One region of the Anoxybacillus suryakundensis genome, then DNA from elsewhere that is predicted to be linked to it. Evidence: predicted binding sites of a transcription regulator. Region 1 holds the regulator's gene; the other holds the start of a gene.
The links. Region 1 encodes LexA, which represses DNA repair genes until DNA is damaged. Its sites were predicted from a motif close to CGAACATATGTTCG; they were not measured.
Positions count from the first base shown of each region.

Region 2: uvrB (excinuclease ABC subunit UvrB) is a predicted target of LexA. The motif match lies at 6,157-6,170, and genes of this name have one in related genera.

Region 1 is NZ_LIOK01000009.1:4,022-26,339, forward strand. It holds gene ASC42_RS08070 (hypothetical protein) at 1-32, opposite strand, end outside; gene ASC42_RS08075 (small acid-soluble spore protein P) at 137-280, shown strand; gene ASC42_RS08080 (DUF2621 domain-containing protein) at 359-796, shown strand; gene ASC42_RS08085 (CcdC family protein) at 811-1,278, opposite strand; gene ASC42_RS08090 (response regulator) at 1,300-1,659, opposite strand; gene ASC42_RS08095 (cytochrome c biogenesis CcdA family protein) at 1,686-2,390, opposite strand; gene ASC42_RS08100 (YneF family protein) at 2,504-2,716, opposite strand; gene tkt (transketolase) at 2,836-4,839, opposite strand; gene ASC42_RS08110 (DUF896 domain-containing protein) at 4,984-5,214, opposite strand; gene ASC42_RS08115 (YneB family resolvase-like protein) at 5,221-5,916, opposite strand; gene yneA (cell division suppressor protein YneA) at 5,932-6,234, opposite strand; gene lexA (transcriptional repressor LexA) at 6,382-6,999, shown strand; gene glnA (type I glutamate--ammonia ligase) at 7,043-8,377, opposite strand; gene ASC42_RS08135 (MerR family transcriptional regulator) at 8,432-8,836, opposite strand; gene ASC42_RS08140 (methionine gamma-lyase family protein) at 8,937-10,205, opposite strand; gene hflX (GTPase HflX) at 10,219-11,472, opposite strand; gene ASC42_RS08150 (trimeric intracellular cation channel family protein) at 11,618-12,226, shown strand; gene ASC42_RS08155 (thiolase family protein) at 12,315-13,469, opposite strand; gene ASC42_RS08160 (3-hydroxyacyl-CoA dehydrogenase family protein) at 13,484-14,332, opposite strand; gene ASC42_RS08165 (long-chain fatty acid--CoA ligase) at 14,342-15,949, opposite strand; gene ASC42_RS08170 (CaiB/BaiF CoA transferase family protein) at 15,912-17,012, opposite strand; gene ASC42_RS08175 (acyl-CoA dehydrogenase family protein) at 17,024-18,166, opposite strand; gene ASC42_RS08180 (fatty acid--CoA ligase) at 18,179-19,738, opposite strand; gene spoVK (stage V sporulation protein K) at 19,865-20,794, opposite strand; gene hfq (RNA chaperone Hfq) at 20,911-21,135, opposite strand; gene miaA (tRNA (adenosine(37)-N6)-dimethylallyltransferase MiaA) at 21,171-22,106, opposite strand; gene mutL (DNA mismatch repair endonuclease MutL) at 22,223-22,318, opposite strand, start outside.
Region 2 is NZ_LIOK01000016.1:43,975-55,059, reverse strand. It holds gene ftsE (cell division ATP-binding protein FtsE) at 1-314, shown strand, start outside; gene ftsX (permease-like cell division protein FtsX) at 304-1,197, shown strand; gene ASC42_RS10785 (murein hydrolase activator EnvC family protein) at 1,217-2,479, shown strand; gene ASC42_RS10780 (S41 family peptidase) at 2,654-4,090, shown strand; gene ASC42_RS10775 (MerR family transcriptional regulator) at 4,131-4,556, opposite strand; gene ASC42_RS10770 (PDZ domain-containing protein) at 4,735-5,901, shown strand; gene ASC42_RS10765 (CsbA family protein) at 5,904-6,128, shown strand; gene uvrB (excinuclease ABC subunit UvrB) at 6,237-8,210, shown strand; gene uvrA (excinuclease ABC subunit UvrA) at 8,214-11,066, shown strand.

The sequences.
Region 1 (22,318 bases):
AACGCTTGTTGCTTATTTTTATGATAAGGCATGTGATTCACTTCCTCTCTTTTTAATATTATTGTGCCTATTCACGGACGAAATATGCATAAATACCGTTTATCATGCCATCATATGAAAGAAAGGAGTGTTCTACATGAACAAAAATACAAGCAAAGATATGCGCAAAAATGCCCCAAAAGGAGATAATCCGGGACAACCAGAACCACTTAGTGGTTCAAAAAAAGTAAAAAATCAGAATCATACCCGTCAAAAGCATAACTCAAGTCACGATATGTAAAAGAGCTGACGCCATTGTCAGCTCTTTTACTTGATTCCGTTATTATTTTTTTACATAATAAACGTTGAGGTGGAATGTATGCTAACAGGTTGGTTTCTATGGTTTATTTTATTTTGGGTCGTTTTTCTTCTCGTTATGATGTCGATCGGTGGGTTTTTTATGTTTCGAAAATTTTTAAAACGTTTGCCAAAAGAAGATGGAAAATCCGAATTAGACTGGCAAGAGTATTACATTGAACAAACGCGTCACTTATGGTCTGAAAAAGAAAAAGAGTTACTTGAAGATTTAGTTCGTCCTGTTCCCGAGCTATTTCGTGATGTAGCTCGCCAAAAAATTGCTGGCAAAATTGGAGAGTTAGCGTTACAAGAGAAAGTGAATCGAATTACAGAAGATTTAGTTGTCCGTGGCTATATTCTCGCCACACCAAAACGGGACCATAAATTTTTAATGAAAGCACTACGAGAAAAACAAATTGATTTTACAAAATACGAACATTTACTAGCCAAAAAAAGCTAATCGCCTGTTGCTGATTAGCTTTTTTCTTTTATTTCGCGTTGAAGTCGACGATACGATGCGTACATCGCTACGCGCCACGGAACGATCATCGAAAAGGCTAAAATCCAAAACATTCCCGCGAGTTCTCCGTACTCAATAGTGCGACTTAAATATGTTTTTAGAGCTAGACGCAATACAATTAAACCAACAAAAATAAAAACGAACGCTTTTGATCGTTGTAAGTAAATGTCGTTACCTCGAACTTCAAACGAGGATGTTTTAATTAACAAAACAGAAAAAAGCGCCCCAACAAAAATTGCTTCTACACATTCTAGCGCCGTTACTCGAAACATCGGATGAAGAAACATAAGAGCACCTGTGCTCATAAAAATAGGGGGTAATATAATTTTTTTGGCGTTTGTCGGTTTTTCGGCTGCTTTCATACGAATAAAGAAAACGATTCCAGCCATAAATACCGCAAATACTGAACTAAAAATAGCCAAAGTGAATCTTCCTTTCCCGTCTTACTGTAACACACGTTGAATGGCTTCCATGACGCGACTTTCATCAAATGGTTTTACGATAAAATCGAGCGCTCCTGCTTCAATAGCTTCAACGACCATCTTTTGTTGTCCCATTGCTGAACACATAATAATTTTTGCATCCGGATCATGCAATTTAATTTCCTTGACAGCTTCAAGTCCGCTCATTATCGGCATCGTAATATCGAGTGTCACCACGTCTGGCTTTAACTCTATATAGAGCTCAACAGCTTCTTTCCCGTTTTCTGCTTCCCCTATCACTTCATGATTTGCTTTTTTTAAAATGTTCGCTAATGTCATGCGCATAAATTTTGCATCATCGACAATTAAAATTCTCGCCATTTTCTTTCCCTCCACACCCTAAGAAACTAGAAACCTGTAAAGCCACCAAATATATTTGTCATATAGATCGTGATTTTCGTCATCCAGTCAAAAAACAACACAACCCCCATACCAATCATGACATATCCACCGACTTTCATTAGCTTAACATGATGTCTTCGAATCCAACCCATTTTTCCAATAAAAAACGATAAAAGTAAAAACGGCAAAGCAAAACCAAGTGAATAGGCCGTCATATAAACAACACCTAAACTCGGGTTCGTCGCTGCTAGAGCAATGACCGATACTAAAATCGGACCTGTACACGGTGTCCAACCAGCAGCAAACGCCATACCGATAAGAAAAGAACCAATGTAACCTGATGGACGTTGTTGAAATGATAAACGTCGATCAGTCATTAAAAAGGCGGGCTTAAAGATGCCGATAATAACAAATCCAAAAAATACCATCAATATTGCCCCAATTTGACGAATGAGATCTTGGTATGTATGAAAAAAACGTCCAAGCATAGATGTACCAAAACCAATGGCGATAAAAATAAATGAAAATCCGAGCAAAAAAAATAACGTATGTAACAAACTTCTTTTTTGTAGCAATGCATAATCGGATTTTAAATCACTAACAGAAATTCCTGTAATATATGATAAAAAAGCTGGATAAAGTGGTAAGCAGCATGGGGATATAAACGAAAGCACACCTGCCCCAAACGCAACAAGCAGTTGAATGTCCATATGATTGACACTCCATTCTTTCTTCATTTAATTATATTTTATCAAAAAAATACAAATACGAGCAACAGCTTCTTCCTGTGCTAAAAAAGACACTCGTCACGAGTGCCTTGCCTTTATTTTAACTGGTTATTCATTGCTTTCATCATTTGATTAATTTTCTTTTGCGATGGAGTCATACCCATTTGCATCATCATCATTCGAATCATTTGCTCGTTAATCGGTGGATTTTTCTTTAAGTAGTTCATCATTGTTTTACGCGCAATAAAAAATCCTAGGGCAACGCCAGCAGCAAGCGCTACAATGCCTACTAAAATCATTTCCCACATATTTTTTCCTCCTTCATGTTGTCTACATTACACTATACTAAACAATAACGGTTTGTACAATATGTTCAGCAAAAAATCTTTATTCGATAATAAAACGGGGAGATGTGCTCCCCGTTTTATTATTTGTCTAATAATGCTTTAACTCGTGCCACAACGTTTTCCACTGTAAATCCATATTCTTGCATAATTTTTTCACCAGGTGCCGAGGCCCCGAAGCGATCGATAGCTAAAATATCACCTTCATCACCTGTATAGCGCTCCCAGCCAAGAGATGAACCCATTTCGATAGCAAGACGCTTTTTCACATGCTTTGGAATGACACTCTCTTTATATTGCGCTGGTTGCGCTTCAAAACGATCCCATGAAGGCATGCTTACAACAGAAACATGAATACCTTCATTCGCTAACGCTTTTTGTGCTTCTACCGCTAAGCTCACTTCTGAACCAGATGCAAGCAATAATGCTTGTACTTCCCCTTGCGCTTCAGAAACAACGTACGCTCCTTTTTTCACTCCTTCATATGCACGCTCCGCTGTCGTTGCTAGCGTAGGAAGATTTTGACGTGTCAACACAAGTGCCGTCGGACGATCTGTGGATTCTACAGCTAATCGCCATGCAGCTGCTGTTTCGTTTGCATCTGCTGGACGAATGACACATACATTCGGCATCGCTCTTAATGAAGCGAGTTGTTCAATTGGTTCGTGCGTTGGACCATCTTCACCAACCGCAATGCTGTCATGTGTAAATACATATGTGACAGGTAATCCCATAAGCGCAGCAAGTCGAATCGCTGGACGTAAATAATCTGAAAAGACGAAGAACGTACCACCGTACACTTTCACACCGCCGTGAAGCGCCATACCATTTAACGCTGCGCCCATCGCAAATTCACGTACACCAAACCAAATGTTACGACCTTCATAACTTCCAGGTAAGAAGTCCCCTGCTCCTTTAATCAACGTTTTATTTGAACCTGCTAAGTCTGCGGATCCACCTAAAAATTGTGGTACGACTTTTGCGATTGCATTCAGTACTTCTCCAGAAGAAGCACGTGTCGCTAGACTTTTTCCTTCTACATATACCGGTAACTCTTTTTCCCATCCTTCAGGAAGTTTGCCATCAATCGCCATGCGTAATTGTTTTGCTAAGTCTGGATACGCCTTTTCATATTCAGCAAATAAAGCATTCCACTCTGCTTCTTTTTTCTCTCCGGCTTCTTTTACTACTTTTTCAAAATGAGCGTACACTTCGTCTGGAACATAAAAATCTTCTTCAAACGTCCATTTATATGCTTGTTTTGTTAGCTTAATTTCATCTTTCCCAAGCGGGGCACCATGTACATCTGCTGTTCCTGCCTTGTTTGGTGAACCGTAACCGATTGTTGTTTTCACTTCAATTAATGTCGGGCGTTCTAAATCTTTTTGAGCTTCAGCAATAGCTCGAGCAATTTCCTCGATGTTATTACCATCTTCTACACGAATATATTGCCATCCGTACGCTTTGAAACGTTGTTCTACACTTTCTGAAAACGAGAGATTTAATTCACCATCTAGCGAAATATCATTCGAATCATAAAGGACAATGAGGCGACCGAGTTTTAAGTGACCAGCTAACGAAGCAGCTTCTGCAGAAACCCCTTCCATTAAGTCACCATCACCGCAAATGGCATATGTAAAGTGATTGATGATTTCGAAGTTATCTTTGTTGTATGTAGCCGCTAAATGACGCTCTGCCATCGCCATTCCGACAGCCATCGCAATCCCTTGCCCAAGCGGTCCAGTCGTTGCTTCGACACCTGGTGTATGACCGTATTCTGGATGTCCCGGTGTTTTACTTCCCCATTGACGAAACTGTTTAATGTCTTCCATCGTGACATCGTAACCGCTTAAATGGAGCAAGCTATACAACAGCATAGAACCATGTCCTGCTGATAATACAAAGCGATCCCGGTTGAACCATTTTGGATTGCGCGGATTATGGTTCATAAACTTCGTCCATAATGTATACGCCATTGGCGCTGCACCCATTGGCATACCTGGATGACCAGAATTTGCTTTTTCAATAGCATCAATTGACAACGTACGAATGGCTGTAATTGATAATTGTTCGATAGAGTGTGTCATTATCTTCATCCTTTCGTTTGCAAGCATTCTCACCTTTTATGATATAGAAAAGTTCGTAAAATGTACAATGGTTCACAACATTTTTTTTGACAAACTACTGAAAAAAGAGAACATCTATGTAGTATGTTCTCCATGATAAGCACATTAATGCAAACGTTTTTTCTTACTATCCTTTAATTTTTTTGGTGTGACATCATTGCCATTTGGATCAATAACTTTTACAGCATGCAACGTTTCAATCATCGACGCTCGAAAGGCAGCAATATACTCTGTACGGAGTTGAAGCTGTTCTTGCTTTTCTTCATCTGTAAGACCTTCTACTTTTGCTTTTTTAGCTAGCGCATTAATTCGTGCTATTTTTTCAGAAGATAACATTCAACCTCATTCCTTTGTATTAACATTTTTGCTCGTATCATCATACAAAAATTTTTCTTTGTTGGCAAGTTGCTCATATTCTTTGTATCGGCGATGAACGGTAGCTTTTGATACATCATATCCTAGTGAACGGAGCGTAGCCGCAATTTCTGCGAACGTTAAGCGATTTTGACGCAAACGAACAATGTCTTCTATCGGTACGTCTTTCCTATCTCTTCCAGCCTGTTTACCAACATTGCGTAAATTATTTTCCGGTCGATAGCCGTTTTGAACAGCCCGTTGCATCCCACGTTTAATTTTTAAGTTATGTATTTTTCTTTGATACTCCTCTACAATACTAATGATTTCTAACACCATCGAATCGGCTTCTGACAACTGAAGCTCCCCACGATGACTAACTGTATACACGTGAATACCTTCTTTTTGTAAACAACGGAGAAGGGCAATTTTTGCATTTCCCCGTCCGAGCCTTGTTTCATCTTGAACGAGAACGACATCAATGCGATGTTGTTTAATGGCATCAAGCAACTCCATAATTCCTACGCGTTCAATGTCATAACCACTTGCCTGTTCTTCAATGATCTTGATAATATTCATTTCATATTCTTGGGCTAATTTTTTGAGCTCCTCTTTTTGTCTTTGTAACGATGTTTCTTGCGCCTGTTTTGTCGTACTTACACGACAATAAATAATTGCGTTCATCCGTCATCCCTTTCTCTATGGTTTGTTAGCAACAAGTTGATTTTCATGATTTGATTTTAACACAGGAATGACAATTTTCTCACCAACGATTAATCGGTCATCCGAACGCCCATTTACTTTCATCACCCATTCAATAAATTGCTGGTGCGACAATTGATGCTCGTGTTTATATTGATCTGCAAGCTCCCATAACGTATCGCCGGCTGATACTGTAATCTCAACATATTTTTCTTTATCCACAGATTGTGTTACATGTAGAAATGCCCATACAAATAGTACACTAAATAAAACCATCACCACATAATGTGATTTCCCCATACGACCTACCCCCTAGAACATTTGTTTGTATACATAATAACGGGAACTTTTGTTCGTGTCAACTACTTTTTCGAACTTATGTTTGTATTCACGTACAAAATTATGTTATAATATGGACAAAAATTGAAAAGGAAGAGGTGTATAATGATGACGAAATTGTCAAAACGGCAACAACAAATTTTGGACTTTATTAAACAAGAAGTGCGTACAAAAGGGTATCCACCGTCAGTAAGAGAAATTGGCGAAGCAGTTGGTTTAGCCTCGAGTTCTACCGTCCACGGACATTTAGCTCGTTTAGAAAGTAAAGGCTTCATCCGACGCGACCCTACAAAACCTCGAGCTATTGAGATTTTGGACGAGCACGAATCCATCCCAAAAACCAATGTCATCAATGTTCCGATCGTTGGAAAAGTCACAGCCGGACAACCAATTACTGCAATTGAAAACATTGAAGAATATTTCCCTCTTCCAGAACGGTTCGTCTCACCAGATGATCAAGTATTTATGCTACAAATTGTCGGAGAAAGCATGATTGAAGCCGGTATTTTAGACGGAGACTATGTGATCGTTCGGCAACAACAAACCGCTAATAATGGGGATATCGTTGTAGCGATGACTGAAGATCATGAGGCGACAGTGAAGCGATTTTTTAAAGAAAAAGATTATATCCGTTTGCAACCCGAAAATTCAGCGATGGAACCAATTATTGTTCAAAATGCTACAATTTTAGGGAAAGTCATAGGTGTATATCGTGCCATTCATTAAAAAAGGGAACATAAAAAAGCTAACGGAAAAACCGTTAGCTTTTTTAGTAAAGACTCATATATTGCTCACGTTCCCATGGATGTACCGCTGTGCGGAACATATCCCACTCAATTTCTTTCGCTTCGACAAAGTGCTCGAATAAATGTTTGCCAAGCGCGTTAACAATTACTTCATCCGATTTTAAGTTTTGAAGCGCTTCTGCTAATGTTGCAGGTAAGTCAACAATACCTTCTTCTAAGCGTTCCTCCTTTGTCATCACATAAATATTGCGATCGACTGGTGCAGGAGGTGTTAATTTATTTTTGATTCCATCTAATCCAGCTGCCAATAATACAGCCATCGCTAAATATGGGTTTGCCGCAGGGTCTACACTACGCACTTCAATGCGCGTACTCATGCCACGTGACGCAGGAATGCGAATAAGCGGGCTTCGGTTGCGTGCTGACCAAGCAACGTAACAAGGTGCCTCATATCCTGGTACAAGTCGCTTATACGAGTTCACCGTCGGGTTTGTTACTGCTGTAAAGTTTGGCGCATGCTTTAACACACCTGCGATAAACTGCAATGCTGTTTCACTTAATTGCAATCGACCGTTTGGATCAAAGAAAGCATTTTCACCATTTTTAAAGAGCGATAAGTTACAATGCATGCCTGAACCATTCACGCCAAAAAGCGGTTTTGGCATAAATGTCGCATGCAAACCGTGTTTACGTGCAACTGTTTTTACGACAAGTTTAAATGTTTGAATATCGTCGCATGCTTTTACGGCATTCGCATACTTGAAGTCAATTTCATGTTGCCCTGGTGCAACTTCATGATGGGATGCTTCGATTTCAAATCCCATCTCCTCTAACTCTAGTACAATATCGCGTCGGCAGTTTTCACCTAAATCCGTTGGTGCTAAGTCAAAGTAACCGCCATTATCGTTTAACTCTAACGTCGGCTCTCCTTTTTCATCTAACTTAAATAAGAAAAATTCCGGCTCTGGACCTAAATTAAACTCTGTAAATCCGAGCTCCTCCATCTCTTTTAATACACGTTTTAAGTTATAACGTGGACACCCTTCAAATGGCGTACCATCTGGATTGTAAATATCACAAATAAAACGTGCCACTTTTCCTTTTTCTGCTGTCCACGGAAAAATCACAAATGTATCTAAATCTGGGTATAAATACATATCAGACTCTTCGATACGAACAAATCCTTCGATCGATGATCCGTCAAACATCATTTTATTATCGAGCGCCTTTTGTAATTGACTAACTGGAATTTCCACATTTTTAATCGTGCCGAGAATGTCTGTAAACTGCAAACGAATATACTTTACATTCTCTTCCTTAACAATACGAAAAATGTCTTCTTTCGTGTACTTAGCCATACATATTCCTCCCCCAAAATGAAAAAGATCATTTATGTTAAAAAACATAAATTTTTAGTGAAAAAAGCGAGCAATATCTCCTTGACGAAGCGATGCCCGATTAAAACGGCCGGCTTGCATTAACTCGGCACGCAACAGTTTGCGCAACTCCGCTTCGGACAAATCTTGTTTCATCACTTTCGGTGCAACAGATGGCGTTGTTTCCGTATGTTGTTGTTGACGCGAAGCAAAAATTTGTTTAATGCCTGCTAAATTAACACCTTGCTCGATTAAATCTTTAATTTCAAGCAAACGATCCACGTCATTAAACGAAAATAATCGGCGGTTACCTTCTGTCCGAGCAGGTGAAACAAGACCGTGTTCCTCATAATAACGAATTTGTCGCGCTGATAAATCTGTTAATTGCATAACGATGCCCATTGGAAATAACGGCATGGAGCGACGAATGTGACTATTCATGTCGACCCCTCCTTACGTAATACGTATTTTCATTTTATTCTATGTCACTTTATATGTCAATGATATGTTATATTTTATCACATATTTTTTCTGAAAGATTTTATAATTGAATTAATTGTTTTTCAAGCAATCGATCAATCGCCATACACACAGCAATTTTTACATGTGAATACGTTAATCCGCCTTGCACATACGCCACATAAGGCGGCCGAATTGGCCCATCAGCTGATAGTTCAATGCTTGCACCTTGTACAAACGTTCCTGCGGCCATAATGACGTCATCTTCATAGCCTGGCATGTAGTTTGGATATGGCGTAAAATGCGAATTGACAGGAGACGCAAATTGAATCGCTTGACAAAATGCGATCATTTGTTCTGCATCGTCAAATTGCACAGATTGAATTAAATCGGTGCGTGTTGCGTTCCATGTCGGATACGTATTCATACCAATACGCTCAAGCATCGCCGCAGTAAAGACCGCGCCTTTTAACGCTTGGCCGACAACATGTGGCGCTAAAAAAAAGCCCTGATACATCTCCTGCAAGCTGTACAGAGAGGCGCCTGCTTCCGCACCAATTCCCGGTGATGTCATCCGATACGCACACATTTCGATATATTCGCGTTTACCAACGAGATATCCTCCTGTTTTTGCTAATCCGCCACCTGGATTTTTAATAAGTGAACCAGCAATTAAGTCTGCACCAATATGGCATGGTTCCTGCTCTTCGACAAATTCTCCATAACAGTTATCGACAAACACGACGACGTCTTGTTTGATTGCTTTGACAAAATCAATCATCTCTTTTATTTCAGCAATAGTAAACGACGGACGAGGGTCATATCCTTTCGAGCGTTGAATGCCGATCATTTTCGTCCGTTCGTTAATCGCTTGTTTCACCGCTGCAAAATCGACTTTCCCTTCAGTGGTCAGCGGAACGCTCTGATAGTCGATATGGAACTCTTTTAACGAACCGATGCCTTTGCCACGAATACCGACGATTTCTTCGAGCGTATCGTATGGTTTGCCGGTAATATATAATAGTTCATCTCCCGGACGTAATACACCAAATAAGGCAATTGTAATCGCATGCGTGCCAGAAATAATTTGTGGACGAACGAGCGCCCTTTCTCCTCCGAATACGTCGGCATACACTTTTTCGAGCGTATCACGTCCGATGTCATCATAGCCATATCCTGTCGATGGAATAAAATGTGCATCGCTTACTTGATGGTGGCGAAAGCTTTGTAATACACGATATTGATTGGAATCCATACGCTCATCAATTGCTTGATGAATCGGCGCAATTTGTGCCTCAATTTCTTTAACGAGCCTGGCAATTTTTTCTCCATGTGTAAAATGCTGAAACATAACAAAACCCTTTCTATTTACTGTATGTTCTTAGTTGTAACAAAAGTGGATGCTCTGGCAATATGTAACCACTACATTCATACATACCACTTTGTTCATTGAAATGAATGTGTCGTACAATTGTTTCTGCTTTTAGCTGGGCGAGCAATTTTCCTACAAACGCTGGAATCGCCACATCGTAACGCTCCATCGCTTCTGTCATCTTTTCTTCAATAAAGCTGCGCAAATTTTGAACATCTTGTTCATAAAACGCACTCACTAACATATAATCAGTCTTCGGGCTTGGTACAAAGCTTGGAAGAACGATGTCACGTTTGTTATATACCGTCGCCATTGGAATGTTTGTCGCTTCCAGCTCCTCAAGCAAACGGTAAACGGTTTGTTCATGTTGAATATAGTCCGGATTTGACGAATCAACAATATGTAAAATTAAGTCGGCTTCTTTCACTTCTTCTAGCGTCGAACGAAACGCCGCAACGAGCGTTGTCGGCAAGTCTTGAATAAACCCGACCGTGTCCGTCAAAAGCGTGGTATAGCCACTTGGTAACACCAGTTTCCTTGTGAGCGGGTCTAGTGTCGCGAACAATAAATTTTCTTCAAACGCATCCGCGTTCGTGAGCCGGTTAAAAAGCGTTGATTTCCCAGCGTTTGTGTAGCCGACTAGCGCGATTTGAAACACCGCATTTCTCTTTCGTCGTTCGCGATACCGTCCGCGATGTTCAACGACCGCTTTTAGCTGCGCTTTAATTTCGTCGATGCGGCGACGAATATGACGACGGTCTGTTTCTAGTTTCGTTTCTCCCGGTCCTCTCGTCCCGATTCCACCGCCTAATCGAGAAAGTTTTACACCTTGTCCACTTAAGCGCGGCAAAATATATTGTAACTGAGCAAGCTCGACTTGCAATTTCCCTTCCCTTGAGCGAGCACGGCTTGCGAAAATATCTAAAATAAGTTGCGTCCGATCAATGACGCGTACGTTTAATAACTTCGTTAAGTTGCGGTTTTGGCTTGGTGACAATTCATCATTAAAAATAACGACATCTGGTTCAAGCTGTTCAACAAGCCGAACAAGTTCTTCCACTTTTCCTTTACCGATATATGTCGCTGGATGAATCGTGTCCCGTTTTTGTGTAACACTTATGACTACCTCACCGTTTGCAGTATGAACGAGTGAAGCAAGCTCTTCTAGCGAATACGAGAACCTTTCATCATCAACGTGTGGTAATTGACACCCAACGATAATGACTCGCTCTTGTTCTTTTTGCATATTTTCCCTCTTTCCTGTTGAACGTCTGTTCTCATCATAACAAATCTTATGTAAAAGTGCTATGACTGAAAAATGATCGTTGATTTTTTCATATTTTATACATAAAATTTTAACGTAATGTTACATTATAGAAAGGATTGCGAGAATGACTTGGGAAGTATTAAGTATGATTGGTACCATTGCTTTTGCGATTAGTGGAGCTATTGTCGCTATGGAAGAGGAATACGATATTTTAGGTGTATACATCCTTGGAATTGTTACGGCATTTGGTGGCGGTGCTGTGCGCAACGTATTAATTGGTGTACCTGTATCTATTCTTTGGCAACAACAAACACTTTTTTTTATTGCATTTATTGCGATGACGATTGTCTATTTGTTTCCACAAAAAACGTTGCCTCATTGGCAACGTTGGGGAAACTTTTTCGATGCCCTTGGACTTTCAGCCTTCGCCATTCAAGGGGCGCTGTATGCCGTTCAAATGAATCGTCCGCTAAGCGCAGTGATTGTTGCGGCTGTATTAACTGGGAGTGGTGGCGGAATGATTCGCGATATACTAGCCGGAAGAAAGCCTCTTGTATTACGTGATGAAATTTATGCTGTTTGGGCCATTGTAGCGGGGGTTGCTGTCGGAACGGGAATCGTACATTCTTCTGTTAGTTTGTATGTATTATTTGTTATCGTTGCAACTTTGCGCATTTTATCTTATACATACAACTGGAAATTGCCGAATAAGTCATTGAAGGCGGAAAACTGAAACAGAGGGTGTCCCGAAAATAACGGGACACCCTTTCTTATTACCATGTATACCATGAAACACCTTCATAAAACTATGTCGTCCCTCATTATTCTTCGTATCGTTCAACAATAGTCGCGGTTGCCATGCCGTGCCCAATGCAAATCGTTAATAGTCCATAGCGTCCCCTTCGTCGTTCAAGTTCGTGAACGAGCGACGTTATCAGTTTCACACCCGTTGCCCCAAGCGGATGACCTAACGCAATCGCACCGCCGTTGACGTTTACTTTCGAAAGCGGCGCACCGATTTCTTTTTGCCAAGCAAGGACAACAGGAGCAAACGCTTCGTTAATTTCGACAAGATCGATATCGTCAATCGTAAGGTTCGCTTTTTGCAATATTTTTTTCGTCGCCGGAATGACGCCGTCCAACATGTATGTCGGGTCGGAGCCGACGACCGTTTGGGCGATGATTTTTGCTTTCGGCTTCAAGCCGAGGCGAAGTGCTGTTTCGCGCTCCATCAGTAGCACGGCCGCTGCGCCGTCGCTCATTTGACTTGCGTTTCCAGCTGTAATTTTTCCGTCTTGTTTAAAGACCGGCTTCAACACTGCCAACGCTTCAAGCGATGTATCTTGGCGCGGTCCTTCATCGGCGGTTACGATGATGTCGTTGCCGTCTTGATCAATCCCACCTACTGGTACAATTTCTTCAGTGAAACGACCTTCTGCTTGCGCCCGAAGCGCCCGTTGGTGGCTTTCGTACGCATATGCATCTAACTGTTCTCGTGTCAATCCGTATTTTTCAGCAATCAATTCAGCAGAAATGCCTTGGTGGACGAATTCGTATTTTTCATGGAGCGACGGTGGAATCGTCCGCTCGTTTCCATCGCTTAAAATCGGCACTTTCGTCATACTTTCCACACCAGCCGCAATCGTGATGTCCATATCGCCTGATTTAATTTCCTGCGCAGCGAAATGAAGCGCCTGCTGCCCCGAACCGCACATGCGGTTAATTTGCACTGCGGGCACGTCAATGGGAAATCCTGCCTCAAGTGCCGCTAAACGCCCGATATTATATCCTTGCTCGCCAATCGGTGTCACGCATCCCATGACAATGTCCTCAACAAATTGCTTTTTTACTCCGGCTCGCTTGACGACTTCCTCAAGCACGACAGCCGCTAAATGAACCGGATGTTTATCGCGAAACACTCCGTTTCGCTTGCCAACAGGGGTGCGTACCGCTTCGACAATCACCACTTCTCGCATATCTTTCCCTTCTTTCACTCGTATGTGTAAAACCCTTTGCCTGTTTTTCGGCCGAGATGTCCTGCTTCGACAAGTTTGCGAAGCGTTTGTGGCGGGCGGAACCGGTCGCCATATGCTTCTGTCATATTTTCACTGACAAATAACATCGTATCTAACCCAACTAAATCGGCAAGTTCAAGCGGTCCCATTGGGTAATTCAGCCCGAGGCGAATCGCTTTGTCAATATGTTCCGCAGAGGCGACCCCTTCTTCATACATGCGAATGCATTCAATCATATGCGCCGCGATCGCTCTTGTCGTCACAAATCCTTGCATATCCTTGACGAGAACCGTTTCTTTGCCGATAGATTCCGATAGTTGTTGAATCGCTTCGATCGTTTGTTCGGACGTCGCCACGCCTTTGACGATCTCAATGAGCTTCATGACTGGCGCTGGGTTAAACCAATGCATGCCGATGACTTGGCTCGGACGTTTGGTGGCTGCGGCAATCGCCGTGACGCTTAATTCCGACGTATTTGTCGCTAAAATGGCTTCTTGTTTCGCATAGCGGTCAAGCTGTTCAAACACTTGTTTTTTGAGCGGCAAATGTTCTGGGACCGCTTCGATGACAACGTCCGCTTCTTTTACTGCTTCTTGCAAATTCGTTTCGGTTTGAATGCGAGCAAGAATAGCCGTTGCCTCTTGTTCTTGTAGTTTGCCAGCTTTTACGAAACGAGAAACGCTTTTTTGAATGGACTTCATTCCTTTTTCAAGCGCCGCTTCGGAAACATCGTATAAATAAACCGTTTTTCCGCCCATCGCTAGCGACTGGGCAATGCCGCTTCCCATTAAGCCAGCACCGATGACCGCCATTATTTGCATCATTAACTCCTCCTATTGAACGTTTGTAAAATAGTCGCGCAATTGTTCACGTAATTTCATTTTCAAAAATTTTCCGACACTCGTTTTCGGAATTTCGTTCATAAAGACGATCTCATCTGGCAGCCACCATTTCGCAAATTGCGGGCGTAAAAAGTCGTATAGTTCCTCTTTTGTCACATGTTTTCCTTCCTTCACTACAACGCAAGCGATCGGTCGCTCTTGCCATTGCGGGTGCGGCACAGCAACAACCGCCGCTTCAAACACGGCTTCATGCGCCATCAACGCGTTTTCTAAATCGACAGACGAAATCCACTCCCCGCCACTTTTAATGACGTCTTTCGTGCGGTCGACAATTTTAATAAACCCTTCTTCATCTACTGTCACGACATCGCCTGTATATAGCCACCCGTCGCGAAATGCATCTTTGCTTCGTTCATCGTTGTAGTATTCGTCGGCAATCCACGGACCGCGCAAGCATAGTTCGCCCATTTCTGTTCCATTCCATGCTACTTCGCCGTCTTTGCCAATCACTTTCATTTCTACCCCAGGGACAAGAAATCCTTGCTTCGCACGGATGTCCAATTTTTCTTCGTTCGATACGTGCTGTTGGTAGCTTTTCAGACGCGATAAGACGACAAGCGGGCTCGTTTCCGTCATGCCGTATGCGTGTACGAACGGGATGCCGTATTTTTCTTCAAAGGCGCGAATCATTCCTTTCGGCGCTGCTGAACCGCCACATAAAATGCGCGTTACGCTGCGTAAATCGTACGTGCCTTTCTCCAATTCGTTCAATAAGCCAAGCCAAACGGTCGGCACACCAGCGGCAAGTGTCACTTTTTCTTGTTCCATTAGTTCTGCCAATATTTTCGGTGTAAATGCCGCCCCCGGCATAACAAGCGTCGTCCCAAACCAAACCGCGGCAAACGGCAAGCCCCACGCATTCGCATGAAACATCGGCACGACCGGCAGCGCCACATCCGATTCCGATAGTGCCGCACTATCGGCAAGCCCTAGCGCCATGCTATGGAGAACGATGCCGCGATGGGAGTATAATACGCCCTTCGGATTCCCGGTTGTCGCAGACGTATAGCACATGCCAGCAGGATGATGCTCGTCGATATCTTTGACAAATGAAATCGGTTCGGCTTGTTGTAACAATTCCTCATAATGATAAACAGGCGACAGCGCCGTCTCCGGAAGCGTCGGCTCATCGGTCATAATAATAAACGCCTCGACGTTTATTTCGTCTTTCACCCGTTCAATGAGCGGCAATAAATCGTCGTCAATCAATAGCACGCGGTCGTTGGCGTGGTTAATAATATACGCGATATGTTGCGGCGACAGGCGAATGTTAATCGTGTGCAACACCGCCCCAATGCCTGGAATGGCAAAATACGCTTCTAAATGGCGATGATGGTTCCACGCAAATGTACCAACACGATCTCCTGTATTGACGCCAAGTGTTCGTAGTGCACTAGCAAGCTTTCTCGTCCGCTCGCCAATTTCTTTATACGTATGGCGGACAATCCCGTTTTTCATCCGCGAAATGACTTGTTTTTTCGGAAAAAACATTTCTGCCCGTTCAAGCATTGTCGCAATATTTAATGGAATGTTCATCATTTACCACCACTCCTTTATGTTCGTTTAGTTTTGGGGCTCGTGTACGTTTCGTAAAAAACTGCTCATCGTAACGGGTCGCTACTTCGATTTGGTCGTTGTCGATATGAATCATTTTTCGGTACGTATCGCTTGTAAACCACGTTTTCGCCTCATCGGTTTCTAATACCGGTGTTAAACAACAGTCGACTTGTCCAGAAAAAGCGATCCATTGTTGAAACGTTTTCGAACGAAACAACTGCTTTATTTCTAGAAAGAGAGGATTGTCGTCGCAAGCCGCTGATAAATGCCCTTCATACCATTCAGGCTTTTCGACTGCATCGCAAAAATTGCGCCAAAAATGCGCTTCAAGCGCCGCGAGCGCCACGTACCGCCCGTCTTTCGTTTCGTACAGATGATACGACACAACTGTCCCAGCTAATATCGGAATGCCATTTTTTTGTCCGGTATAGTGCTCGAATACAAAATGGTTCGTCATCATCGCAAGCAATCCATCAACAAGGGAAACGTCTATATAACGTCCTTTCCCCGTCCGTTCGCGCGCATATAACGCAGCGGTAATTTGTTCGACGACATGCATGCTCCCGATGAGATCAGCAAGCGTAATCGTCGGATGAATTGGGCGACCGTCCGCTTTCAGCTGGGCTAAAACACCTGAAAGCGCCATGTAGTTTAAATCATGACTTCCAAACGATGCATACCGGCTATGTTGACCGTAGCCACTAATCGAACAATATACGAGTGATGGATTCATAATGGATACGTCTTCATAGCCGAGCCCAAGTTTTTTCATAACACCGGGGCGAAAACTTTCGATAACAACGTCCGCTTGGCGGATGAGCTGTTGCGCCGTTTGAACATCTGCTGCATTTTTCAAATCTAGCGCTATGCTTTTTTTATTTTTATTGTTCGCATCAAACAGGCAGTCGTCGGCTAGCTCCCGCATCCGATCGCCTGCTTTTGGCTCAATTTTGATGACTTCCGCTCCTAAATCCGCTAAGCGAAGGCTAGCAAATGGGCCAGGGAGGTAGTGAGAAAAATCAACCACTTTGATTCCGTCCAGCAATAAAATCCCCCCTAAAGCCCGAGATGTTTCGCGATGATCATTTTCATTACTTCGTTCGTGCCTGCATAAATAGCACTAACTGGGATGTCGCGATAACGTCTAGCAATTTCGTATTCTTCCATATAGCCATAGCCTCCATGAAGCTGCATTCCTTCCGAAGCGACACGCTTTGCCATTTCCGTCATCCACCATTTCGCCATCGATACGTTGGCCACGACGTCTTTCCCCGCAATATGCTGTTCGATAATATCATCAAGAAACGCGCGCCCTAATGCAATTTCCGTTGCCATTTCCGCTAGCCGGAATTGGACGGTTTGAAATTGGCTAATCGTTTTTCCAAACGCTGTACGCTCTTTCACATATCGTTTCGTTAAGTCAAACATCACTTCTGCTGCTGTTTGGGCAGCGATGGCGACGATAAGCCGCTCTTGTTGTAATTTTTCCATTAAATAGTAAAAACCTTTTCCTTCTTCGCCAAGCAAGTTTTCTGCCGGAACTTTCGCGTCGCTAAAAAATAACTCGGCTGTATCTTGGGCATGCAAGCCGACTTTTTCTAGCTTCCGGCCGCGTGTAAATCCCGGTGTTTCTCGTTCGACGACAAGGAGACTCATGCCTTTATGCGGCGGATTGGCCTGCGGATTTGTTTTGCAGACGACGATGACTAAATCCGCATGAATGCCGTTTGTAATAAACGTTTTTTGCCCGTTGACGATATAATGGTCACCATGTTTCACTGCTGTTGTTGCAATACTTGCTAAATCAGAACCTGCTCCTGGCTCAGTCATCGCAATAGCGGTGACAAACTCCCCAGACACGCATTTTGGCAACCATTTTTTCTTTTGCTCGTCTGTTCCGTACGACGCGATGTACGGAACGACGATATCATTATGCAAGCCGATGCCGACAAGGCTTGACCCTACTTTTTCTAACTCTTCATTAATGACGACCGAATAGCCGAAATCGGCACCAAATCCACCATATGTTTCGTCTACCCACGGACAAAGGAAGCCGTTCTCCCCCATTTTCCTCCAAAACTCCCGTGGAATGATTCCTTGTTTTTCCCATTCGGTATAAAACGGATACGCTTCTTTTTGTAAAAATTTACGGAACGCTTCACGAAATATATGATGTTCTTCCTGTAAATATGTTGCCATGCTGTCACCACCCTATGATTGCGCCATTTTCTTCATTTGTTCGCGCAATAAAAACTTTTGAATTTTTCCGCTCGCATTGCGTGGTAGTGCATCGACGAAATAATAGGCGCGCGGTCGTTTGTATGGCGCGAGTTTGTCGCTTTGTTTGCAAAACGCCTCTAATTGTTCGACGGTAAGCGCGTTGTCTTTTTTCACAACAAACGCAACAACTTTTTCTCCCCATAGCGCATCCGGCTCTCCAAGTACAGCGACATCAAGCACTCCTTCATGCTCATAAAGCACGTCTTCTACTTCGCGCGGATAGACGTTTTCTCCTCCGCTAATAATCATGTCATCGACGCGATCGGCAACGTATAAATACCCTTCTTCATCCATATAGCCTAAATCGCCGGAATGATACCAGCCTTTATACATCGCTTTTTCCGTCGCATCTTCACGGTTATAGTAGCCAACCATCATGCACGGGCCTTTGACAATAATTTCGCCGACTTGTCCTGGCGGCAAGATGTCGTCTGGGTCAGACGGTCCATCTTCGCGCGGTTTGACGATGCGAATTTCATGGTTTAAGCACGCGCGCCCGGCAGACCCGGCTTTCGTTAATTGCTCATCTTCGTATAAGAAAGTCACCGCCGGTCCCATTTCCGTCATGCCGTACGCTTGAATTAATTCAATTCCTAACCGCTCTTTGCATTCTTTCACAAGCACTGGCGCCATCGGAGCAGCTCCGTATAATCCGATGCGAAGCGACGATAAATCATAATCGGACAATTTCTCTTGCAGCAGCATATTCCACATCGTCGGTGCAGCAAATAATATAGTAATTCGCTCTTGCTCGATGACGCTTAACACTTGTTTCGGATCAAAATGGTGGACGATGACGTTTGTTGCTCCAGCGTGAACACGCGGAAGGAAACAACAATGCAATTCTGCGCAATGAAACATCGGTGCGGTGACAAGTCCCCGCTCTGTTTCGCGAATGCGCATAACGGAATTGCAAATCAAGCTTTGTTCGACCATGTCGCGATGTCGATGCATCACTCCTTTTGGTCGCCCTGTCGTTCCGCTTGTGTACATAATCGCATACAAGTCATGTTCAAAAACATCGATGACTGGAAGTTCGCTATTTGCGCGTTGGATTTGTTCACGATAGGAAACTGCATATGCTGGTGCTTGCCCATCAATGGCCCAAAAAGAAATATGTGGAAATTCACGATGGATGGCTGCGATTTGTGGCTCAACGGCTTGTTCAAATAGCACGATTTTTGGAGTAGCATCAGCTAAAATGTAAGCGATTTCTTGTGAACGTAAACGAAAGTTGATCGGGTTGAAGACAGCCCCGATTTTCGCGCACGCAAAAAAAGCAGTCGCCAGTTCTGCCGTATTAAATAACACGGTCGATACGCGATCTCCTTTTCGGACTCCCGCTCCTAAGAAAGCGTTTGCAAGTTGGTCCACTTCTTTTTCCCATGCTTCGTACGTATAACGAAGCCCTGTACGAACATCAACAAGCGCCTCTTTTTTGGGGAATTTCCTTACAGACTGTGAAAATAGTTCTCCAATTGTAATATGCAAAATAACCCCTCCTCAACTTTTTATATTAATATAAGTAATATTTTTTATTTTCAGACTATATTCTACAAAATAAAAAAGAAACCCTTCTTTCTTACATAAAAAATAAGGAAGGTTCCCCTCCCCTATTCATTCAACAACTAGATCCCGTTCTCGTATAATCATCAATTCTTTTTTATCATAACGCCCTTCATGCAACAGGCGCACTGCTTGTTTCCGAATTGCTTTTTCAATCAAATTTCGAATGTAACGACCGTTACTAAACTTTCTTTGATACCCCCCAGTTAACAGCTGTTCAATATGTTCACGTAGCTTTCGTTCTGCTTCGGAAGTAAGCTCATATTCTCTCATGTGAAGCATTTGTTTTGCGATTTGTACAAGTTCCTCTGCTGTGTAATCAGGAAATTCGAGCATTAACGGAAAACGTGACGGCAATCCTGGGTTTAACGATAAAAAATAATCCATCTCAGCCGGATATCCGGCTAAAATTACGACTAAATCGTCAGAAAAATCTTCAATTCCTTTTACTAATGTATCGATGGCTTCTTTTCCAAAATCTTTTTCTCCTCCGCGTGCAAGTGAGTAAGCTTCATCAATAAACAAAATGCCTCCGCGTGCTTTTTTAATTAAATCGCGCGTTTTATTCGCTGTATGACCGATGTATTCACCGACTAAATCAGCACGTTCTGCTTCAATAAAGTGTCCTTTGGATAAAACGTTCATTTCTAAAAACAACTTCCCAAGAATGCGAGCAACTGTCGTTTTCCCTGTACCTGGGTTCCCTTTAAAAATCATATGAAGCGATTGTTTATTTCCTTTCAATCCGTTCACTTGACGCGCTTTATTAATATATAGCCAAGCATAAATTTCCTTAATTAATTTTTTCACTTCACTCAGTCCAACTAATTCATCTAGCTCTTTTTGGATTTCTTTCAGCACCGCATGTTGATGATAATCAATTCGATTAGGTGCTTCTTCTTTTGGCAAGTAATTGACATTTTTTGCGTTAAGCACAATATTAATTTGACTTTTCGTTTGCTTCATCGTCAACTCTGACAAGGCGCTGTCACCTCTCCTTCATCGTTGCTTCTTTTATCAATATACGCTGTTGTTGCCTATTTCGTGACAAATGCCTAATGAAAAAAATCGCCCACCGATATGGTGAGCGATTTGGGTTACTCGATCTCGATTTTCACATTTTTTTGTGGTGCAAATGTGGAAATCGCATGTTTATAAATTAGTTGTTGTCTTCCGTCCACTTCCAATAACACTGTAAAATTGTCAAATCCTTTCACTAATCCACGCAATTGAAATCCATTCAGTAAAAATACAGTAACCGTCGTTTCTTCCTTCCGCAATTGATTTAAAAACTGATCTTGAATGTTTATTGTGTTTTTCATTACGTCGTCCTCCTCTTTTTCTCTCTACATTACGTCTATATATTCGCTTGAAAGCGAAACTTTCCTTCTATGTAATGCAAAATTTCATTGACCCGCATCTCAAACATTGTGTCATCCGTCATGTCAAACCATCGAACAGGCATTTGGTTGCGGAACCATGTAAGTTGGCGCTTCGCGTAGCGACGGGAGTTTTGTTTCAACTGTTCGATCGCTTCTTCAAGCGTAATTTCTCCATCCAAGTGTGCATAGAGCTCTTTATAACCGATGGCTTGAATGGCTTGACAGTCGTGTAAACCTTGATCATACAATCGCTTCACTTCTTCAATCAATCCTTGAGCAATCATTTCATCTACTCGCCGATTAATACGTTCATATAGTTTTTCTCGTTCCATTGCCAACCCAATGAGTGCAACGTTGTAAACAAGTTGTCGTTTTTGTTCTTTTAGCCATTCTGTCATTGTTTTCCCTGTGCAATGGTAAATTTCTAACGCACGTATGACACGGCGAACATTATTCGGATGGATACGTTCTGCACTTAAAGGATCTATACGTTTCAGTTGTTCATACAGCTCATCAGGCGAATATCGCTCGAGCGACTGACGATACAAGCTGTTGGAAGGTGCATCTGAAAATTGATAATCATAAATAACAGATTGAATATATAGCCCTGTACCACCAACGATGATTGGAAGCTTTCCTCGTCTCGTAATGTCTGTAATAAGTGAGCGAGCAAGCGTCTGAAACTCTGCAACAGAAAAAGATTCATGCGGCTCTTTTATATTTAGTAAATGATGTGGAATACCTTCCATTTCTTCTTGACGAATTTTAGCCGTTCCGATATCTAGTCCTTTATATACTTGCATCGAGTCTCCATTAATAATTTCTCCGTTTAAACGCTTGGCTAACTCTATGCTCATTTTTGTTTTCCCTACAGCCGTTGGACCAATTAACACAACGACTTTTTCTTCCATAAAATACCACTACTTTCCACTCTAATTCACATTCATTTATTATAGACAAACCTTGTACATTTTATCATCTCATTTTGAAAAATTTCATTCGAAAGCGGACGAAAAATATCCGCTTTCTACATGACACGTTTAAACATTTTTTCTAGTTCATAAGTAGAAAAATGAATAATAATTGGACGACCGTGCGGGCATGTAAACGGATTGCTTGTTTT
Region 2 (11,085 bases), on a different contig from region 1:
TGCGGCTAAAACATAAAGCGCGCTTTTATCCAGATGAATTATCGGGCGGAGAACAGCAGCGCGTGTCGATTGCGCGTTCGATCGTCAACAATCCGTCGATTGTCATTGCGGACGAACCGACAGGAAATTTAGATCCGGATACATCGTGGGAAATCATGGACATTTTTGAGCGCATTAACGATCGCGGAACGACGATTGTGATGGCAACGCATAACCGTGAAATTGTGAATACGATTCGTAAGCGCGTTATTGCGATTGAACGTGGAAAAATTGCGCGTGATGAAGTGAAGGGGGAATATGGCTATGAAACTTAACACCCTTCGCCGTCATTTTCGTGAAAGCTTAAAAAGTCTCGGACGAAACGGTTGGATGACGTTTGCGTCCATTAGTGCTGTCACGGTGACGCTTTTGCTTGTCGGCGTATTTCTCGTCATTATGCTCAATATTCAACATATAACAAAACAAATTGAGCGCGACGTCGAAATTCGTGTGCACGTCGATTTAAGTGCGACAGAAGCAGATAAAGATGCGCTCAGAGCAAAGTTAGAAGCTCTTTCTGGCGTCGAAAAAGTAACGTATTCATCGAAAGACGAAGAATTGCAAAAGTTGATTGAAAGTTTCGGAGAAGACGGAAAGTCATTCCGCTTATTTGAACAAGATAACCCGTTAAGCGATGTATTTATCGTGAAAGCGAAAAATCCGCTTGATACAGAAAAAATCGCAAAGCAAATTGAACCGTTGCCATCTGTCGGCAAAGTGAAATACGGAAAAGGGCAAATTGAAAAACTATTTGCCGCAACGAAAACGATTCGCAATGTCGGATTAGCGCTTATTATCGGGTTGTTATTTACAGCGATGTTTCTCATCTCGAACACAATTAAAATTACGATTTTTGCCCGCCGTCGCGAAATTGAGATTATGAGATTAGTAGGCGCGACAAACGGGTTTATTCGCTGGCCGTTTTTCCTTGAAGGGCTATGGCTTGGCATTTTCGGTTCGGTCATTCCGATTGTTGTCGTTCTTTCCGCTTACTCGTACGTATTTGATTTATTGTATCCAAAGTTGAAAGATACATTTTTTCAACTTCTCCCATTTTATCCGTTTGCATGGCAGTTGGCAGCTGTGCTCGTCTTATTAGGAGCGTGCATCGGCATGTGGGGAAGCATGATGTCAGTGAGACGATTTTTAAAAGTATAGAAAGAGAGAGGGGTTTACGGTGCGAAACAGATGGGGAACGATCGTTGCAGCTGTAATGCTGTTTACAAGTGTCGCGGCGCCTGCATATGCGGTAACAAAGCGCGACATTCAACAAAAGAAGCAAGAAATTAAAAGCGTGCAACAAAAACAAACATCGCTTGAAAGTAAATTAGAGCAGTCGCAACAAGAAATTGAACGGTTAAAAGCAGAACAAAAGAAACTGGATGAGGAAATCAAAAAGCTCGATTTGGCGGTAGAAGAAACGAGCGCCAACATTCGGGCGAAACAACAAAGCATAGAGGAAACGAAGCAACAAATCGTTGCGCTGAAAAAAGAAATTGAAGAAGTCGTTGCCCGCATTGAACAACGTAATGAATTGTTGAAAGAGCGCGCGCGTTCATTGCAAGAAAGCGGCGGTGTCGTGAGCTATTTAGACGTCTTGCTTGGAGCGAAAAGTTTTAGTGACTTTATCGACCGCATGAGCGCAGTTGCGACTATTTTTGAAGCAGATCGTCAAATCATTAAAGAGCAAGAAGCAGATAAGGCGTTAAAAGAAGCGAAGGAACAACAATTAAACGATCAGTTAGTCAGCTTGCAAAAGCAGCTAACTGAGCTTCAACAATTAAAACAGACGTTAAACAAGCAAATCGCAGCAAAAGAAAAATTAATGGCGCAGTTAAAGGAAGAACAAAAGCATGAAGAAGAAAAACAACTCGCTTTAGAAGAAGAAAAAGAGTTGCTTGAAAAACAAGAAGCGGCGATGAAAAGCCAATTGCAAGAAATGATTCGCCGGCAAAAAGAGCAAGAAGAAGCACGAAAAAGAGCATTAGCGAGCCGCGGTTCGTCTGAAGGCGATGGAGGAAGTTTGCCTCCTGTAACAGACGGGGCGTTTATGCGTCCAGCAAACGGTCCAATTACATCGACATTTGGACCGCGTTGGGGCGAATTCCATTACGGCATTGATATTGGTAAACGTGGTTCTAGCGTTCCTGTCGTTGCGGCAGCTGACGGTTACGTCTATCGCTCATACTATTCATCAAGCTATGGAAACGTCATTTTTATTATGCATTACATTAATGGACAAGTATATACGACGGTATACGCCCACTTAGAATCGCGCCTCGTTGGTGAAGGACAAAACGTAAGCAAAGGACAAATGATTGGCTATATGGGGAATACTGGGCGTTCATTCGGTGCACACTTGCATTTTGAATTGCATCGCGGACCTTGGAATGCGTCGAAATCAAATGCGGTAGACCCAATGCAATACGTTCCGTTTTAAAGCACAGCTTATTTGCTGTGCTTTTGCGCATTAGTTGAGAAAATCAGACGTTCGGTGTAAAATAAATACATCTTTATAAGTTATGAACGGTACAAGCTATTCATATAATGAAAGCAAACAGGCATCGCACACGGTGTGATGCCTTTCATGTATCGAAGGGTGAGGAGGCACAATATGAACAAAAAAACAATCGCAGCACTAATGATTTTATCGATGTTGTTCGGCTCAGGCGTAACGTATGTTGGAATGCAGTCGCTTTCTTCCGAAACATCGACGATTACGATCGATATGCCAACGACAACGGAGAAGCCGTCGAATGAGGAATTTAAAAAAATTGAACAAGCATACAGCATGATTAAACAAAAATATGTTCAAGACGTAGATGACGCACAGCTTATTGATGGTGCGATTCAAGGAATGATTGCAACACTAAAAGACCCATATTCCGTTTATATGGATAAAGAAACGGCGGAGCGGTTTAACGAGTCGCTTGATTCCTCGTTTGAAGGCATCGGAGCGGAAGTCAGCATGGTTGACGGGAAAGTGACGATCGTTGCCCCATTTAAAGGGTCGCCTGCAGAAAAAGCTGGGCTTCGTCCAAACGATCAAATTATTAAAGTGAACGGCGAAAGTCTAGAAGGGCTTGATTTATATGAAGCGGTATTAAAAATTCGTGGAAAAAAAGGAACGGTCGCTCGTTTAGAAATCGTCCGTCCAGGAGTAAGTGGCGTACTAACGATTGAAGTCGTCCGCGATGAAATTCCAATTGAAACGGTATATGCGTCAATAAAAGAAGTAAACGGAAAACAAATTGGCTATATTGAAATTACATCATTTGCAGAAAAAACGGCTGAAGATTTTAAAAAGAAGTTATCTGAATTTGAGAAAAAAGGAATGGCTGGGCTCATCATCGACGTGCGTGGCAATCCGGGCGGCTACTTACAAAGTGTTGAAGACATTTTGAAAGAGCTTGTGCCAAAAGATAAACCGTATGTACAAATTGAAGAACGTGATGGGGACAAACAGCGCTTTTTCTCGAATGCAACGAAGAAAAAAGATTATCCGATTGTCGTGCTTATTGACAACGGAAGTGCTTCAGCATCAGAAATTTTAGCGGCAGCGTTAAAAGAAGCAGGCGGCTATATGCTCATCGGTGAAAAAACGTTTGGAAAAGGAACGGTTCAACAAGCGTTGCCGATGGATGACGGCAGCCATATTAAATTAACGTTATATAAATGGCTGACTCCAAATGGGAACTGGATTCATAAAAAAGGAATTGAGCCAGATGTAAAAGTAAAACAGCCGGACTTTTTCTATGCTCATCCGCTTCAAATCGATCAGCCTTTAGTATATGACATGAATAATGAACAAATTAAGAGTGCACAACAAATGTTAAAAGGTCTCGGCTTTGATCCGGGGCGTGAAGACGGATATTTTAGCAAACAAACCGAACAAGCTGTCCAATCGTTCCAAAAAGCAAACGGCTTACAAGCGACAGGAAAAATTGATAAACAAACGGCGGACGTATTGCAAACAAAAGTGATGGAAGCAGTTCGTGACGAACGATATGACGAGCAATTGAAAAAAGCATTACAGCTTATTGCGAAATAAAAAATCCCCCCTGTCCATTTTGAAGACAGGGGGGATACTTTTATAAGAAGAAGCTAATAATGCCACGTCGTTTTTGTTTTGGTTGCTCATGAATAAGTTTCGTTTGTTGTTGATGTTCGAGGTGAGCAATTCGTTGCTCGAGCTGTTGAATATATTGAAGCATTTCCTCTATTTCGCGGCGATGTTGTAGCAATTGAAAAGAGACAACGTCATCTGCTTTTTGATCAATTTTTCGTTCCAGTTCGTTTAATCGTTGTTCAACTTCTTCCCATTCTGCATGTTCTTTTTCTTCTTCATCGATGCCGAGAAATTTATATTTTTCTAATTGCTCGATCGCTTCGTTTGTAAATACGTAATGCCCTGCTTCATTTTTTGTGCATGGAATGTTGTATTTTTTCACCCAGCGTTGCACCGTCTTTGTCGATACACCAAGTCGTTTCGCGACCGCGCTCGTTTTTAACTCCATCGTTCCACGCTCCTTCCGAATGATATGTTGAAAAAAGTTAGACATTTTTTATGAAACTCCTTGCATGTTGACAAAACTAGTGCTTATTCGGCAAAGAAAGTGAATTTTCGTCAACCATAAACGCTTGAATTTTGTTACAATGAGAAATAGACGATCCGAAAAAATGGAGTTGATGGAAATGGAAGCATGGGGATTTGCGTGGTTGAAAGCGCTCGGAACGTTTTGGTTACAACCGTTATTATATTATGCGATCATATTTGCGTGGTTTATTGGCTGGCTGCGCGTGCAACGAGAACGGCGAGATTTTCATACGCGCGTGTACCGATCATCGCGTGAGTGGCGTGCACTTATTCGCTCGCGCAGCTGGTTTGCGCTCATTTTTTCGCTTGTGACGGTTGGGATTGGGGTCGTTCTTCCGAATGATACGCTTGTCTTTTGGACAATCGTCACGATCGTATGCAGTTTGTTTATGCAGCTTCGGTTATTATCGGCTGCGTATGTCGGGAGTATCGTCATATTTACCGTTAGTTTTTTTGCGCAAACAGAGTGGGCGCAGCCGTTTTTTACGCGTTTTTTCCCGCATATGACAGAAACGAATGTGACAGCTGTCGCGTTTCTCATCGGGTTGCTTTTGTTTATCGAAATGTGGCTCGTTGATCGGGAAGGAGCAGAGCTAAGTTCTCCTCGTCTTGTGAAGAGTAAGCGAGGGCTTGTGATCGGGGAGCAGTTCGTTCAGCGGCTCTGGCTTGTTCCGTTGTTCATCCCTGTGCCGGGGGATGGCGTGCAATCGTTTGCGGCGTGGTGGCCAATCATTTCTAGTGGCGATACGTATTCGTTCGTGCTCGTTCCGTTTTTGCTTGGTTTTTCACAACGTGTGCAAACGGGGCTACCTGTGCATTTAGCGAAATGGACGGCCAAGCGCATCGGTTTGTTAGCGTGTGTCGTCAGTTTATTGGCGATTGCTAGCTATTGGATAAAGCCGCTCGCGATCGTCGCTGCTGTAGTGGCTATTTTATGGAGAGAATGGATTGCTTTATCAGCGAAGTTATATGAACAAAAATGTCCGCCATATTTTACGAAGCGAGCGATGGGGCTTGTCATTTTAGGGGTGTTGCCGAACACGCCAGCGGATAAAATGGCACTTTCCGTTGGAGAAGTCATCGTGAAGGTGAATGGCGCACCAGTGGCGACGGAAGATGAATTTTACGCGGCGTTGCAACAAAATCGAGCGTTTTGTAAGCTAGAAGTACTAAACGAGAACGGGGAAGTTCGTTTTGCGCAAACCGCTTTATTTGAAGGGGAGCATCACGAACTCGGACTGTTATTCGTAAGAGATGAGGGGTAAACATGTGGTTTGTGTTAGCATTAATTGTGCCGGCGTTGTTAGTCATTTTTTTTACGCGGGTTACGTATAACCATTATGTCGGGACATTGCTGACTGTCGCTTTGTTAGTGGCGTCATACGTGAAAGGATATACGGATCAGTTGTATGAAATTGTTGCAGATTTGGCGTCGCTCATTGTCGGATTTTTATATGCAAAACAAATGGTCGAGAAACAAAAACGGTCGTAAACCTGTCCAAATGGGCAGGTTTTTTCATAGAATATTTGTTCGTATTTTTCGCTTTTCGTTCCGTTTATATGGTACAATACGAAGTAGAAATGAAGTGGAGGGACGAATGTGAGCGCATTTCAATTAGTATCCGCTTATGAGCCGCGCGGCGATCAGCCGAAAGCGATTGCGAAGCTTGTCAAAGGGATTCAGCAAGGGAAAAAGCATCAAACGTTGCTTGGAGCAACAGGAACAGGAAAAACGTTTACGATTTCAAACGTCATTCAACAAGTAAATAAACCGACGTTAGTCATCGCTCATAATAAAACGTTAGCGGGTCAGTTGTATAGCGAGTTTAAACAATTTTTCCCGAACAACGCTGTTGAATATTTTGTTAGCTATTACGATTATTATCAGCCGGAAGCGTACGTGCCGCAAACGGATACGTACATTGAAAAAGATGCGAGCATTAACGATGAAATTGATAAATTGCGCCATTCCGCGACGTCTGCGTTATTTGAACGACGTGACGTTATTATTATTGCTAGCGTGTCGTGTATTTACGGTTTAGGTTCGCCGGAAGAATATCGCGAACTTGTCGTTTCGCTTCGCATCGGTATGGAAATCGAGCGCGATCATTTGTTGCGCCGACTTGTCGACATTCAATATGAACGAAATGATATTGACTTCCGCCGCGGAACGTTTCGGGTACGCGGAGATGTCGTCGAAATTTTCCCTGCCTCACGAGACGAGCATTGTATTCGCATTGAGTTTTTTGGTGATGAAATTGAGCGCATTCGCGAAGTGGATGCACTCACAGGACATGTGATGGCAGAGCGAGAACATGTGGCAATTTTCCCAGCATCGCACTTCGTCACGCGCGAAGAAAAAATGAAGCTAGCCATTGAAAATATTGAAAAGGAATTAGAAGATCGGCTTCGCGAGCTGCGTGAACAAGGAAAATTGCTTGAAGCGCAACGACTAGAGCAACGGACGCGCTATGATATTGAGATGATGAAGGAAATGGGCTTTTGTTCAGGTATTGAAAATTATTCACGTCATTTAACATTGCGTCCATCAGGCTCAACGCCTTATACATTACTAGATTATTTTCCTGACGACTTTTTAATTGTCATTGACGAATCACATGTGACGTTGCCGCAAATTCGCGGCATGTATAACGGCGACAAAGCGAGAAAAGAAGTGCTTGTTGAACATGGTTTCCGTTTGCCGTCAGCGCTTGATAACCGTCCGCTCATGTTTGAAGAATTTGAACAAAAAGTAAATCAAGTCATTTACGTATCTGCGACACCGGGTCCGTATGAGCTAGAACATTGTCCGGAAGTCGTTGAACAAATTATTCGTCCGACAGGATTGTTGGATCCGACGATTGATGTGCGACCAATTGCCGGACAAATTGACGATTTAGTTGATGAAATTCAAAAGCGCATTGCTCGCAAAGAACGCACCCTTGTGACGACGTTGACGAAAAAAATGGCGGAAGATTTAACCGATTATTTAAAAGATATCGGTATTCAAGTGGCATATTTGCATTCGGAAATTAAGACGCTAGAACGCATTGAAATTATTCGCGATTTACGATTAGGCAAATACGATGTGCTCGTCGGCATTAACTTATTGCGGGAGGGGCTCGATATTCCAGAAGTGTCGCTTGTAGCCATTTTAGATGCTGATAAAGAGGGGTTTTTACGTTCTGAACGTTCACTCATCCAAACGATTGGACGAGCAGCGCGCAACGCGAACGGTCACGTCATTATGTATGCCGATACGATCACGAAATCAATGGAAATGGCGATCAATGAAACGAAGCGGCGACGCGCGATTCAAGAAGCGTATAACAATGAGCACGGCATCGTGCCAAAAACGATTCAAAAAGACATTCCAGATGTCATTCGTGCCACATTTGCCGCGGAAGAAAAAGAAACGTATGAAACGAAAGATGTCCGTCATTTATCAAAAGAAGAGCGCCTTGCGCTTATTGCCAAACTCGAACAAGAAATGAAAGAAGCAGCCAAAGCTCTTCATTTTGAACGTGCTGCCGAACTGCGCGATCTCATTTTAGAATTGAAAGCTGAGGTGTAATCGATGGATCATATTGTCGTCAAAGGTGCACGAGCGCACAATTTAAAAAATATTGACGTCGTTATTCCGCGCAACAAACTCGTTGTGCTTACCGGATTGTCTGGTTCAGGAAAATCATCGCTTGCATTTGACACGATTTATGCAGAAGGACAACGGCGGTATGTCGAATCGCTGTCGGCATACGCCCGTCAATTTTTAGGGCAAATGGATAAGCCTGATGTCGATTCGATTGAAGGGTTGTCGCCTGCCATTTCGATTGACCAAAAAACGACGAGCCGCAACCCGCGATCAACAGTCGGAACAGTGACGGAAATTTACGATTATTTGCGTTTACTGTTTGCACGCATTGGTCGACCTGTTTGCCCGACACATGGTATTGAAATTACATCGCAAACGATTGAACAAATGGTTGACCACTTAATGCAATATCCAGAACGGACGAAAATGCAAATTTTAGCTCCTATCGTCTCCGGACGAAAAGGAACGCACGTAAAAACGTTAGAGGAGATCAAAAAACAAGGGTACGTGCGTGTGCGAGTTGACGGGGAATTGCGCGATGTATCGGAAGACATCGTGCTTGAAAAAAATAAAAAACATTCCATTGAAGTCGTCATTGATCGCATCATTATGAAAGAAGGCATTCAATCGCGTCTTGCTGATTCGCTTGAAACAGCGTTAAAGTTAGCTGATGGCAAAGTGGTCGTCGATATCATCGGACAAGAAGAGCTGTTGTTTAGTGAACACCACGCTTGCCCACATTGTGGTTTTTCGATCGGTGAATTAGAGCCGCGTTTATTTTCATTTAACAGCCCGTACGGTGCGTGCCCGTCGTGCGATGGATTAGGTGCAAAGCTGGAAGTCGATCTTGATTTAGTCATTCCAAATAAAGAGCTGACGCTTCGTGAACATGCGCTTGCGCCATGGGAGCCACAAAGCTCGCAATATTATCCGCAATTGCTAGAAACGGTATGCCGTCATTACGGTATTGATATGGATATACCTGTCAAACAATTGTCGAAACAGCAGCTCGATCTTTTATTGTACGGATCAAACGGAGAAAAAATATATTTCCGCTATGAAAACGATTTTGGTCACGTGCGCGAAACGTATGTGGAATTTGAAGGTGTCGTACGCAATGTCGAACGTCGTTATCGTGAAACGACGTCCGATTACGTACGTGAACAAATGGAAAAATATATGACTGAACAGCCATGTCCAACGTGTCATGGCAATCGATTGAAAAAAGAAAGTTTAGCTATTTTCGTTGGCGGCAAACATATTGGCGAAGTGACGGCGATGTCGGTCAACGAGGCGCTTACGTTTTTTGAAACGCTTCAGCTAACGGAAAAAGAACAAAAAATCGCTCATCTCATTTTACGTGAAATTGTCGAGCGACTCGGCTTTTTAAAAAACGTTGGGCTCGATTATTTAACGTTAAATCGCGCGGCAGGAACGCTTTCAGGTGGAGAGGCGCAACGCATTCGCTTAGCAACGCAAATCGGATCGCGCTTAACGGGTGTATTATACGTGTTAGACGAACCGTCTATTGGACTTCATCAGCGTGATAACGATCGGTTAATTGCGACGTTGCAAAACATGCGCGACTTAGGCAATACGCTTATTGTTGTTGAGCACGATGAAGATACGATGCTTGCGGCAGATTATTTAATTGACATCGGACCGGGAGCAGGGGCGCACGGCGGACAAGTAGTATCCGCAGGAACACCTGAACAAGTGATGAACGATCCACATTCGTTAACCGGTCAATATTTATCGGGGAAAAAATTTATTCCGCTTCCTGTTGAACGAAGAACGCCAGACGGCCGTTGGCTTGAAGTCATTGGGGCGCGCGAAAACAACTTAAAAAACGTCGATGTAAGCATTCCGCTCGGATTGTTTGTTGCAGTAACAGGTGTATCCGGTTCAGGAAAAAGTACGCTTATTAATGAAATTTTGCATAAATCGTTAGCACAAAAGCTACACAACGCAAAAGTAAAACCGGGAGAGCATACGGACATTCGTGGTATTCATTATTTAGATAAAGTCATTGACATCGACCAGTCGCCAATCGGTCGAACCCCGCGCTCGAATCCTGCGACATATACGGGCGTCTTTGACGATATTCGCGATTTATTTGCGACGACGAACGAAGCGAAAATGCGCGGATATCAAAAAGGACGGTTTAGTTTTAACGTCAAAGGCGGTCGTTGTGAAGCATGTCGCGGCGACGGCATTATTAAGATCGAAATGCACTTTTTGCCTGACGTATACGTCCCTTGTGAAGTGTGTCACGGTAAACGGTATAATCGCGAAACGTTGGAAGTGAAATATAAAGATAAAAATATCGCTGAAGTGCTCGATATGACAGTGGAAGAAGCGCTCACGTTTTTTGAAAACATTCCAAAAATTAAGCGGAAATTGCAAACGTTATACGATGTCGGGCTCGGTTATATGCAGCTCGGACAGCCAGCTACGACGCTTTCAGGCGGAGAGGCGCAACGGGTGAAGTTAGCATCTGAATTGCATCGTCGCTCAACAGGAAGAACGTTATACATTTTAGACGAACCGACAACGGGCTTGCATGTGGATGATATTTCCCGTTTGTTACATGTTCTACAACGGCTTGTGGAACAAGGAGATACGGTGCTTGTCATTGAGCACAATTTAGATGTCATTAAAACGGCAGACTATATTATTGATCTTGGACCAGAAGGCGGCGATGGGGGCGGACAAATCGTTGCGACAGGTACGCCGGAGGAAGTCGCTCAAATCGAGCAGTCATATACAGGACGATATTTACAACCGATTTTAGCGCGCGATCGCGAACGCATGCGTCAGCGTATACCGAGCGTCTAGCACGCTCGGTTTTTTTTTG